Regions from separate parts of the Mesorhizobium sp. M1409 genome, predicted to be linked through region 1. Evidence: riboswitches for the same ligand, from Rfam matches in the RefSeq annotation. Region 1 holds a riboswitch; each other region holds the start of a gene.
The links. Region 1 has a riboswitch for cobalamin ahead of NKG99_RS23095 (DUF1636 family protein). Riboswitches for the same ligand answer to the same signal wherever they lie in the genome.
Positions count from the first base shown of each region.

Region 2: linked by a shared signal. The riboswitch ahead of NKG99_RS15920 (aromatic ring-hydroxylating oxygenase subunit alpha) and the one ahead of NKG99_RS23095 (DUF1636 family protein) in region 1 are both predicted to bind cobalamin.
Region 3: linked by a shared signal. The riboswitch ahead of metE (5-methyltetrahydropteroyltriglutamate--homocysteine S-methyltransferase) and the one ahead of NKG99_RS23095 (DUF1636 family protein) in region 1 are both predicted to bind cobalamin.

Region 1 is NZ_JAMYKV010000033.1:33,767-37,976, reverse strand. It holds gene NKG99_RS23105 (NADH-quinone oxidoreductase subunit A) at 1-286, opposite strand, end outside; gene NKG99_RS23100 (winged helix-turn-helix domain-containing protein) at 606-1,805, shown strand; cobalamin riboswitch at 1,837-2,040, shown strand; gene NKG99_RS23095 (DUF1636 family protein) at 2,079-2,513, shown strand; gene cobW (cobalamin biosynthesis protein CobW) at 2,510-3,547, shown strand; gene NKG99_RS23085 (cobaltochelatase subunit CobN) at 3,566-4,210, shown strand, end outside.
Region 2 is NZ_JAMYKV010000017.1:93,117-97,326, reverse strand. It holds gene NKG99_RS15925 (FAD-binding oxidoreductase) at 1-596, opposite strand, end outside; gene NKG99_RS15920 (aromatic ring-hydroxylating oxygenase subunit alpha) at 668-1,915, opposite strand; cobalamin riboswitch at 2,031-2,232, opposite strand; gene NKG99_RS15915 (DUF680 domain-containing protein) at 2,741-2,944, shown strand; gene NKG99_RS15910 (DUF680 domain-containing protein) at 3,014-3,220, shown strand; gene NKG99_RS15905 (DUF680 domain-containing protein) at 3,298-3,534, shown strand; gene NKG99_RS15900 (ABC transporter ATP-binding protein) at 3,621-4,210, opposite strand, start outside.
Region 3 is NZ_JAMYKV010000024.1:73,990-78,199, forward strand. It holds gene NKG99_RS19280 (alpha,alpha-trehalose-phosphate synthase (UDP-forming)) at 1-800, shown strand, start outside; cobalamin riboswitch at 1,369-1,570, shown strand; gene metE (5-methyltetrahydropteroyltriglutamate--homocysteine S-methyltransferase) at 1,666-4,017, shown strand.

The sequences.
Region 1 (4,210 bases):
AGAAGCCGAGCATGCCGATCTTCGAGAACGACACAGCCCACGGAAACAGGAAGGCCACTTCCAGGTCGAAGATGATGAACAGGATCGACACCAGGTAGAAGCGGATGTCGAATTTCATGCGGGCGTCATCGAACGAGTTGAAACCGCACTCGTAGGCGGAGAGCTTTTCGGGATCGGGATTGCGGTAGGCCACCAGGAAGGGCGCGGCCAGCAGCGCCAGGCCGACAACCAGCGCCACGCCGATGAACAGGACGATGGGCAGGTATGAGCTCAAGAGTGCGTTCATGCTCGGCTTTCCGTTGGCGCCAATCCACGTTGATTACAGCACCGGACCCTAATGCGGAAGCGTGACAGTTTAACCGCTGAACCGTTTTAAGGGCCTATGCTGCAACGCGGCGAGGGTTAGCGCAGCACTTCCAGCGAAGCAAGTCAAACCTTGTTCAAAACACCGACCTGGACGGCATATCGCGGCAAACTGGTCCGATCCCCTCTTGTTTGATTTCCTTCGCTTTTTACTCCACTTTTCTCTCCTGACATGGTTGCCGCCAAAACCCTGCTAGCATCGGCCGGAATCACCCCTCAATCGCCCTCAGAGTGACGCCTGCATGAAGGAAAAGATTTCGCTCCCCATGGCCCGGCGCATCGCGCTTGCCGCCCAAGGGTTTCTCGATCCCCGCCCAATCGGCACCCCGAACCGCCGGCACTTCGCCCGGGTACTGGCCCGCACCGGCCTGCTGCAGATCGATTCCGTCAGCGCGGTGGTGCGCGCCCATTATATGCCACTCTATTCGCGCCTTGGCCCCTACCCGCTCGCTCTGCTCGACAACGCGGCTGTGACGCGCAAGCGCACGGTGTTCGAATACTGGGCGCACGAGGCTTCCTTCCTGCCGGTCGAGACATACCCGCTGATGCGCTGGCGCATGGAACGGGCCGAGCGCGGCGATGAGATGTATCTGGGCCTCGCCAAATGGGGCCGCGAACATGCCGCCTATATCGAAGAGATCTACCGCCAGGTCGCCGATCGCGGCCCGATCGCCGCTTCCGCGCTCGAAGGCCAGAAGGGCTCGGGCGGCTGGTGGGGCTGGAGCCACTCCAAGCATGCCTTCGAATGGCTGTTCTGGGCCGGGCGCATCACCACTGCGCACCGTCGCGGTTTCGAACGCTTCTATGATCTGCCCGAGCGTGTGCTGCCGCAGGCGATCCTCGATCTGCCGGTGCCGGCCGCCGAGGACGCGCACCGCGAATTGCTGCGCATTTCGGCCCGCGCCCACGGCATCGCGACATCAGGCGATTTGCGCGACTACTTTCGGCTGTCGCCGGCGGACATGAAGGGCCGGCTGGAGGAACTGGTCGAAACAGGCGAGCTTTTGCCGGTGCGTGTCGAAGGCTGGGACAAGCCGGCTTATCTTCACCGGGACGCTCGCCTGCCGCGCAAGGTCGAGGCCCGAGCCTTGCTGGCGCCGTTCGATCCGGTCGTCTTCGAGCGGTCGCGCACCGAGCGTCTCTTCGACTTCCACTACCGCATCGAGATCTACACGCCGGCCGACAAGCGACAATACGGCTATTACGTCCTGCCGTTCCTGCTCGGCGACAGGATCGTGGCGCGCGTCGATCTCAAGGCCGACCGGCCGGCCGGCGTGCTGCGCGTCCACGCCGCCTACGCCGAGCCCAACGCGCCGCCGCGGACCGCCGTCGAACTGTTCGAGGAATTGAAGCAGATGCAGGGCTGGCTCGGCCTCGAACACATCGAAGTGACGTCCGCCGGTGACTTGGGTCCGGCGTTGGCCGACCTAACCGTGTCGTAAGCTCGCGTTGACACCGCTACCCGCAAAAGCCTAAATCCCGGTCGAGACGGTCTCTTCTCTTCAACGAGAGGAGCCAAGAGGGAATGCGGTGAGGGATATCTGTCCCAAATCCGCGGCTGTCCCCGCAACTGTAAGCGAAGAGCCAAGGCCGAAAGCCACTGGGATGGTCCCGGGAAGGCGGCTACCAAGGCGATGACCCGCGAGCCAGGAGACCTGCCGTCCGCGACTTTAGAATCCGATCGCCCGGCGGGTTTCCGGGCAAGGAGCCGATCTTTGGACCACGACAGCAGTTTTTCGGCTGGCACAGCGGATGTTTCGTCCGGGCACGATGATGCGTTGGCCGGCGTCACCGTGATCGTCTGCGCCTCCTGTCGCGACGAGACCGGCTCCGACGCCCATCCTCGCGCTGGCGAACTGCTGGCGGACGACACGCGCCGCGCCGCATCTGGCGACAACATTCGTGTCCGCGGCGTTGAATGCCTCGGCAATTGCAAGCGACGTCTCAGCGCCGCCATCCTGCGCGACGGCTGCTGGAGCTATGTCTTCGGTGACCTGACCGCGACCAGCGGCGCCGACCTCGTTACCGGCGCCAAGCTCTTCGCCACCTCGACCGACGGCCTGATCCCGTGGCGCGGCCGTCCCGACAGCCTGAAGCGCGGCCTCGTTGCCCGCATCCCTCCCCTCGACATGCTGAAGGACTTGAAATGACCGTTTCCGTCTCCCGTGTTCCCTGCACCGTCGTCACCGGCTTTCTCGGCGCCGGCAAGACGACGCTGGTCCGCCATCTCCTGGAAAACGCCGGCGGCAAGCGTATTGCCATCATCGTCAACGAATTCGGCGACATCGGCATCGATGGCGAGATCCTTAAGGGCTGTGGCATCGATACCTGCCCGGAGGAAAACATCGTCGAACTGGCCAATGGCTGCATCTGCTGCACCGTCGCCGACGACTTCGTCCCGGCGCTCGACCAGATCCTGGCGCTGACGCCGAGGATCGACCACATCCTGATCGAGACCTCGGGCCTGGCGCTGCCCAAGCCGCTGGTCCAGGCTTTCCAGTGGCCAAGCGTGAAGAGCCGCGTCACCGTCGATGGTGTGATCGCCGTGGTCGACGGCCCGGCGCTGGCCGACGGCCGCGTCGCCAACGACATGGATGCCTTGCAGGCGCAGCGCACCCAGGATGAGACGCTCGATCACGACGATCCGGTCGAGGAGGTGTTCGAGCACCAGATCGCCTGCGCCGACCTGATCATCCTGTCGAAGAGCGACCTGATGGACGCAGCCGGCACCGCCCGCGCCAATGCCATCATCAACGAACACTCCGCTCGCGCGGTGAAGATCGTGCCGACGTCGCACGGCAAGGTCGATCCCTCGGTGCTGCTCGGCCTCGGTCTGGCCGTCGAGGATGACATCGAAAACCGCAAGTCCCATCACGACGGCGCATTCGACCATGAGCATGACGACTTCGACACGTTCATCGTCGACATTGCCTCGATCGCCAATCCCGATGAACTGGCAAAGCGCGTCGCCACCGCCGCCGAGGAAGAGAACGTGCTGCGCATAAAGGGCTTCGTCGAGGTCGGCGGCAAGCCGATGCGGCTGCTGCTGCAGGCCGTCGGGCCGCGCGTCAACCACTATTATGACCGCGCCTGGACCGCCACGGACGACCGCCGCTCGCGCCTCGTCGTCATTGGCCTCAAGGGGCTGAACCGCCCGGCTATCGAGCGTATACTCGCCGGCTGATTTCGGACACGGGTCGCGATGCACATCCTAACCACGACATCCGCCTCGCTCGACGACCTCGCCGAGCCGGTCGATCTGCGGCAGATGCCGGCGGATATCGTGGCCCTGTCCTTCACCGACAGCGATCTTGCAGGCCTTGCGGCCGCGTGGAAGGCCGATGCCGGCCGCCTGCCCTCGATGCGGCTGGCCGCCCTGCGTGATCTGCGCCATCCCATGTCCGTTGACCTCTGGGTCGATAGCGTCGCCCGCCACGCCAAAATCATCCTCGTCCGCATCCTCGGCGGCTACGACTGGTGGCGCTATGGCTGCGACCAGCTTGCCTCGACCGCCCGCGAGCGCGGCATAAAACTGGCGCTGCTGCCCGGCGAATGCCGCGACGAGGATCTGCGCCTGATCGAAGCCTCGACGCTGCCGCGCGAAGAACTCGACGGCCTGCTCGACTATTTCCGCGAGGGCGGCCCGGCGAATATGAGCGCGCTGATGCGGAGGCTGGCAAGGTTGGCGGGGTCTGATGCGGACGTAGCAGAGCCGGTCGCAGTGCCGAAAGCCGGTTACTACGACCCCGAACGCGGCGTCGTCCCCCTCCCCCTCGAGGGGAGGGTCCGGCCGCAGGCCGGGGGTGGGGTCCTCTCCGAGACGCGCCAACTTAAAGAGACGTCGAGT
Region 2 (4,210 bases), on a different contig from region 1:
CAGCCCTCGCGGCTCGACCGCTCCTCGATCATGAAGCCGAGCGACAGGCCGGGCATACGGCTGCCGAGCAGTTCGAGTTCCTTGCGGAAGATGATCTCTTCCGGACGGCGCGCGCAGTTGACGAAGCCGACATCGGTCCATGGCGCGCAGTCGTTCAGCCAGCGCAGCATCGACATCATCGGCGTCACACCGGAACCGGCGGAGATGAACAGATACTTGGCCGCCGGGTGGCTGTGCAGCGAAAAGTCACCTGTCGGCCCATAGGCCTTGACGTGCGAGCCCGGCGCCAGATGGTCGAACATCCAGCGCGTGCCTGTGCTGCCCGCCTGCGCCTTCACTGTCACCGCGATAGAGAACGGCCGCGATGGCGAGGACGACAGCGTGTAGGTGCGCATCAGCGGCCCGTCGGCTGTCGGCAGTTCCAGCGTCACGAACTGGCCCGGCTTGTAGCGAAACCAGGTCTGGTTGTCGGAGCGGAAGGTGAAGGTCTTTACGTCAGGTGCTTCGTCGCTGACGCCGATCACTTCCAGCACCTGCAGCCTGTCGTTCCAGGGCGTCATCTGGTCGAGATGGCGATAGAGGCCAAGATCCGTCATCGCATTCATCCTCTTGTCCCTTTTGTTTTGTGCATGATCCCAAAGCCGCTGCGCATTTTGGGCGACATGCACTAGGCGACGCTGCGCAGGGCCGGCCGGCCGCCTTCGGCGAGGCGCGGGCCGATGAACGACGCATACCATTCGACGAACTGGATCACGCCGCCCTCATGCAACTCCGAATAGGGGCCGGGCTCGTAGGCGGGCGACAGGATGCCAAAGGCGTTTTCCTCGACGATGCGGCGATCCTGGTCGTTGGTTTCGGTCCAGACATGGGTGAGGTCTTCGATGGTGTAATCGACCCCCTCGACCGCGTCCTTGTGCACCAGCCACTTCGTCGTCACCGCCGTTTCCGTGGCGCTGATCGGCAGCACCCGGAACGTCACCGCGTGATCGATGAGGATGTGGTTCCAGGTCGTCGGATAGTGATAGTGCATCAAGGTTCCGATCCTGTCGGCGGAGACAGTGTCGGAGAGGTTCTTCTTCACCGCCAGCTTGCCGGTCATGGTGTAGCTGACGGCATCGCGCAACAGCGGCGCGCGGGTGGCGCGGTACTGCCCGGCCGGATCGATGCGGAACTTGCTCGGCAGGCCTGATGCCTCGCATTTGGCCCAATGCGCGACCATTTCGGGGTCGCTGTCGGCGCCGTTGACGCCGGTCACGGTAGGCGCTTCCGGGAAGGTCTTGCACAGCTCGGGATGATTGGCGACGCAGTGATAGCACTCGCGATTGTTTTCCCAGACCAGCTTCCAGTTGCCCTTCTCTATGATCGTGCTCTCGAAGGCGATCTTTGCTTCCCGCAACCGGTGCGGCAAAAGATAAGGTTCGATCATCGCCCGCATCGGCGCGAAATCGGCGGGCTCCTTGCCCAGGCAGATGAAGATGTAGCCGCCGACGCTCTCGCAGGCGACCGGCTTCAGGCTGAACTCACTTTTGTCGAAACCGTCGGCCATCTGGCGGGCAAACAGCAGGCGGCCGTCGAGCTCATAGGTCCACTGGTGATAGGGGCAGACCAGCTTTGCCGCCGTACCCCTCTCTGTGTTGCAGACGCGGCTGCCGCGATGGCGGCAGGAATTGTGGAAGGCGTTGATCTTGCCTTGCTGGTCGCGGACAAGAACGACCGGATAGTCGCCGATCTGCACTGTGATGTAGCTGCCCGGCTTAGGCAGCTCGCAATCGTGGCCGATGAACAGCCAATCACGATACCAGATCAGCTCCATGTCGAGCTTGAAAAAGTCTGGATCGGTGTAGAAGGGCTGCTCCAGCGAAAAGCCTTGCCGGCGGCTGTTCAAGAGCCTCAGCATGTCGTTGCGAATATCCATGTCCTGTCCTCGTTTCTTAAGGACTGAAATGGTGGTGACGGAGGAAGGATCGGACGCAGGCCGGCGATGCGCCGGACATGCACTATCCACCTCTTGACCGCCCACCGCGATCAGTCGAGTCTAGAAATCTCGGGCTGGTTTCCGGGCTCTGGAGTTGTCCTTACGGACCATCGCGACACCTTCCCAGGCAACTGCCCAGTGGTCTCCCGTTGCGACTTGAACTCCACCACCGTTGCGGGGGCAGCGCCGGATTCTGACCGGCTTCCCAATTCTCCGCCTCGTCGTCACGAAGCGGCACCTGAGATGGTATGATCTAACCACGATCGCGGGCGCGTCATCGGCATGAAAACGACATCGTATCCATGCGGCGCGACACGCATGCGAAACGTTCCGGTTGGCGATTGTTGAGCCGAAATCCTATCTCCGCGGCGGCCATTCCCAACTGCAATCTCCTCGAAGCCGGCCCCTTGCCGGCGACCAAAAAGGTTAACGGTTTCGAAAAGTGACTATTAGCTGGTTCTAAAATCGAACCGAACGGTTCGTTTCTGTTGACGGTGCGTGCAGGACGGTGTGAACGCCGGGCCTTGGAAACAGTTGGTGATCCAGCGGGCGATTTTGCTTAAGTGTTGAAAAACATAAATAAAAAGTAGCGTGTAGAATCCCGTGGCACAATTTCAAGTGGCGGATTCATGGTCCACACGGAACAACTTCGTGATTGGAAAAGGCGAGGATGCCCTCCCACATCGGGGCTGTCCGAACGACGCGATTTCCCTTCCAAGACACGCCGCTGGACGGACGGAAAAGAAGATACTGGAGTACAAAAAAATGAAAAAGATCATTCTCACTGCCGCCGCCGTTCTGGCCATTTCCGGCAGCGCCTTCGCTAATGGTAGCGACCACTACGGTTCGAACGGCGCCAATCAGCCTGCTGCCGCGGTCGACAAGTCGTACACGGCTTCCACCAAGACCTCGGAACCGGTTGCCCAGACGCCCGCTCAGGGCAGCGACCGTAACCTCTTCGGCCGCTAACAACCAATTCCCAGTTGACGGCGGGTCTGCCCGCCGTCCTGGCGAAATCCAGAAATCCAGGAGACTAAAATGAACAAGATCCTTCTTGCCGCCGCCGCCGTTCTGGCCGTCACCGGCAGTGCCTTCGCCGGCAGCGACAACTTTGGCTCCAAGGGCGCCGACCAGCCTGCCGCCGCGGTCGACAGCTCGTACACGGCTTCCGTCAAGAAGTCGGAGCCGGCCACGCAGGCGCCTGTCGACCATGGCAGCGACCGCAACCTGTTCGGCAACAACTAACCCGACCAAAACCAACATCCGACAGCGATGCGGCGGGTTAACCCGCCGTATCGAATTCGAGAATACGGAGTATCAAAATGAAAAAGATTGTTCTTACTGCCGCCGCTCTTCTGATTGCCGCCGGCAGCGCCTATGCCCGCAACGACAACGCTGGCGGCACCGACATCAACAAGCAGTCGACCGTCAACGTCGACACCTCGCATACGGGCTCGATCCGCAAGAGCGAATCGCCCGTCTACAAGCTGCTCAATTCGTCGGGCGATGCACCGAAGTCCGCCCCTCAGGGCAGTGACCGAAACCTCTTCGGCCGCTAACAGCCGAAGCTGATCTCCAAACGAGAGCGGCGGACCTTGCCCGCCGCTCTTGTTTTTGTAACAGGGCAGTATCGTCGTGCGACCTCTCAGGCCGCCTTCGCCTCCGCTTCGTGAAGAGCGAAGGACCGCCCATCCGTGTCGAAGATATGCAGATCTTCGCCATTGGCGCTCAGGCGCAATGTCGAGCCACGCTTGACTTCGACATTGCCAGGCAGCTTGGTCACCAGCGGCAGGTCGGCGCGGCCGATGTCGATGTAGACAAGCTGGACTTCGCCGAGCTGCTCGACATAGTCGACCGTCCCTTCGAACAGATAGTCCGCACCGCTGGCGATGATCAGGTCCTCCGGTCGCACGCCAAAGCTCACCGCGGCACCCTTTGCCGAAGCAGGCGTCGTGATCGGCACGGTCGCCTTGCGCCCGCCGACATGGCTGACGACAGTCGGATTTCCGGTCTTGTCGATGGTCGCCGGCAGGATGTTCATGGCCGGCGAGCCGATGAACTGGGCAACGAACAGATTGCCGGGCTTCTTGTAGAGGTCCATCGGCGTGCCGACCTGTTCGATATGGCCGTCCTTGAGCACCACGATGCGGTCGGCCAGCGTCATTGCCTCGACCTGGTCGTGGGTGACATAGATCATGGTCGTGGCGGGCATCGATTCCTTGAGCTTGGCGATCT
Region 3 (4,210 bases), on a different contig from region 1:
AGTGTGCCGCAGATTCGCTTGAGGCGCAGAAAGCCTACATTTCGCAGTTGAAACTTGGCGGAGCAAAGCTAGTTATCGGCGTCGATCGGCTCGACTACACCAAGGGCATCGACAATCGGATTAAAGCTTTCGATCTGCTGGCAGTCGAGCCGCAACGTGTCTCGCTCTTGCAAATCGCAACTCCCTCACGTGGCGACATCCAAGCGTACAGCGAATATCGGCGCGACGTCGAAAGACTCGTCAATCAAGTCAACAACCGGCATGGCACGGACGAGTGGATGCCGATTATCTATGAGAACAGGTCGTTCACCCAAGCTGAGATAGCGGGTCTTTACAGAGCCGCGCGTGTTTGCGTTGTGACGCCGTTGCGCGATGGCATGAATCTTGTGGCGAAAGAATACATTGCTGCACAAGATCCGATGGACCCTGGCGTTCTGGTGTTATCGAAGTTTGCCGGCGCGGCCGAAGACTTCGGCGAGGACGCCCTGCTGGTAAATCCGAGGCTCTCCGACGAGATAGCTACCGCGATCTCAAGAGCGGCCAGCATGCCGCGCGAAGAACGCATCCAACGCTGGCGGAGGATGATGGACAAACTTGAAGCGTATACGATCCACCATTGGTCAGCGGACTTCGTTCGGCAACTGGACAGCAGCCGGGTTACGGTCCCTGCGGATCACTTCCACTATGTTGGCTTGGGCTGGATCAGCGAGGCCCAAATGCCTTCGTATCGGACCGAGCCAGAATTGCACACCGCGCTGACGCGTGCACTGGATAAAAACTGGGTCCTGCCGATCGTATGATGCAGAATATGAAGCACGCGAGCTTTGCCTGCATTTGCGCATCCCTCAATGCCGAGCGCTTGGAGAGAGAGATACTTATCCTGACCGCCTGAATGCGGCTTAAGCGGCTTATCGGGACCACAGTCGGGCTTTGCATCAGACCCTTGAGCCAGGCTCCGTCAGTGTGGTCTCTTGCCGCCGAGCGGAGTCATCACGATTGCCTAGTCACCCGTGATGACGACTGGCGTGCCAATTCCCCTCGGACCACGGTTTGGCGCTCACTCCGAGAAAACCGCTTCTACCACGCACGCACGGCTTGCGGCCGCATCGTTAAACATCGCCACCAATGCGATCTTCTGCATTCTAATGACGTTGTCACGCGCTTGAAGTCTTGTCCGAAATCCTTCATCGGCGACCTGCGAGGGATGTCGCAGCCCGACAGGGATCCATTAGTTGGACTATGGTGGCAGCGGAGCAGCGCCGCCAATGGGCGACTGAATATTTCACAATGTTAGACAAGCGTAAAAGCGAAATCACATAACGACATAAACATTTCGTTATGCGTCATTGACAAAAGAGCGGACTGCTGTGATTGTCTGCGTGTCGTGGTTCTCGCGTGCGGCGCTGCCGCAGCGGAGCTAAGAGGGAAGCCGGTGCAATGCCGGCGCTGCCCCCGCAACTGTTAGCGGCGAGCCAACCCCACTCATGTCACTGAGGCGAATACCCTCAGGAAGACGGGTAGAGGCTATGACCCCGCGAGCCAGGAGACCTGCCACGGCGGATTACGTCCATGGGCGGGGTGTCTCGGTGGCCGCTGCAAGCCGGCGTTCGTGCCGGTCTGCTAGCGCCTTCCTTGTCATCGGCGCCCCAACCATCGGGGTATGACATGACTGACTCTCAGGAAATTCCTGTAGCAACGCTCGGCGTGCCGCGCTTCGGTCGTCGGCGAGAACTGAAATTCGCGCTTGAAAGCTACTGGTCCGGAACATCGTCCGCTGGCGACCTTCTCACGACGTCGAAGGCGCTCCGTGCCGCTAGCTGGGAAGAGCAGCGCGATCGCGGCGTGTCGAAAATCCCGTCGAACGACTTCTCGCTTTACGACCATGTGCTCGACACCGCAGCCATGGTCGGGGCCGTTCCATCCCGTTACGGCTGGAATAGCGGCGAGGTCCCACTTGACATCTACTTCGCAATGGCGCGCGGCAACCAGGGTCAGACGGAGGATTGTGGACACGCTGGTCACCAGGAGGAGGCTCATGGACCTGGTGTAACCGCGATGGAAATGACCAAGTGGTTTGACACCAACTACCACTACATTGTGCCGGAACTCGATGATGATCAGACGTTCGCCCTCTCGTCATCGAAGCCGGTCGATTACTTCCTCGAGGCTAAAGCTCTCGGCATTCACACACGCCCAGTCATCCTTGGACCCATCACCTTCCTCAAGCTGGCGAAATCGCCTGCCGAGGGGTTCGGTCCCATCGCGCTCCTACCGCGGCTGCTGCCCGTTTACGAGCAAGTCCTGCAGAAGCTGAAGCTGTCGGGAGCCGACTGGGTGCAGATCGATGAGCCAGCGCTTGTCCTCGATCTGAACCCGAACGAACGAGCTGCGTTCGAATTCGCCTATGGCCAGCTGTCGAAAGCCGCGCCCGAGCTGAAGATCATGCTGGCTACGTATTTCGGGTCGCTGGGAGACAATCTCGAAACCGCGGTTTCTCTGCCCCTGGCCGGGCTGCATATTGATCTCGTGCGCGCTCCCGAGCAGCTGGAAACGGTGGGTCGGCTCGCTCCGAAGGATCTGGTGCTCTCGCTTGGCTTGATCGATGGCCGCAACGTCTGGCGTGCGAACCTGCCCGCCATTCTCGACCGCATCAAACCGATCGTCGCCGGCTGGCCCTTGGACCGCGTCGAGATCGCGCCTTCTTGCTCGATGCTGCATGTGCCGATTGATCTGCGCATGGAGACGGAACTCGACGCCGACATCAGGTCGTGGCTCGCCCTCGCGGCCCAGAAGACCGACGAGCTGGTCTTGCTGGCCCGGGCCCTGTCCCAAGGCAGGGATGCGGTGGCAGGCGCGTTGAAAGCGTCTGCCGAGGCTGCCGCCACGCGCGTGACATCCACGAGGATCCATGACCCGCTTGTTCAGGGGCGGATCGCTAGCATTGAGGACAGCGCGAAGCGACGAGAGAGCGCTTTTGGCGAGCGCTCCAGAGTCCAAGCCGGCTCACTCGGGCTGCCGCCGTTCCCGACGACGACCATCGGGTCCTTCCCGCAGACGCCGCAGGTACGCAAGGCGCGGGCCGCTCATGCGAAGGGCCAGCTGAGCTATGTCGACTATGAGACGTTCCTGAAGAAGGAGATCGAGGCTGCAATTCGCTGGCAGGAAGAGATCGGGCTGGACGTGCTGGTGCACGGTGAGTTCGAGCGAAACGACATGGTACAGCATTTCGGCGAGCAGTTGTCCGGCTTCGCGCTCACCCAGCATGCCTGGGTACAAAGCTATGGGTCGCGCTACGTGCGTCCCCCCATCATTTTCGGCGACGTATCGAGGCGCAATCCGATGACAGTGCGCTGGTGGCAATTCGCCCAGTCGCTTACGGAAAAGCCCGTGAAGGGAATGCTCACAGGCCCAGTCACCATTCTCAATTGGTCTTTTGTTCGCGACGACGTACCCCGCTCCGAAGCCTGCCGCCAGATCGCGCTCGCCATCCGCGACGAAGTGAGGGATCTCGAAAGGTCCGGCGCAAGGATGGTCCAGATCGATGAGGCCGCGTTTCGCGAAGGATTGCCACTGCGCCAATCTGACTGGAAAGTCTATCTCGACTGGGCTGTCGAATGCTTCCGGATCGCTTCAACGGGTGTAAAGGACGCGACTCAAATTCATACCCACATGTGCTATTCGGAGTTCAACGAGATCATTCACGCGATCGCTGAAATGGATGCGGATGTCATTTCGATTGAGACGTCGCGCTCGAAGATGGAACTGTTGGACGCCTTCACGAGCTCCAAATATCCGAACGAAATCGGTCCCGGCGTTTATGATATTCACTCACCACGCGTCCCGGAAGCCGGCGAGATTTCGGACTTAGTCATGCTTGCCCGCGAGCGACTGTCCGACGGCCAACTGTGGATAAACCCGGACTGTGGCCTCAAAACACGCAAATGGGAGGAGGTCCGCCCTGCCCTCATGAACATGGTCGCTGCGGCGCGCGCGCTCCGGCAGAAAGTGCAGGCGTGAGGCTTCTCTTCCTCACCGTGTGGGGAGTTGCCGGCTGGCGGACGTCGGCCGGGAATATGCCAACCCGATCACACTCTTGGAATAAGCCACTCGGCGAAAATGTGCAATTTTCCTTCGGCACGTGTCCTCATCGCGCAGAAATATAAATGTGACACTACGCTATAGTATTGGTCCTTGGGAACATACAGGCCCC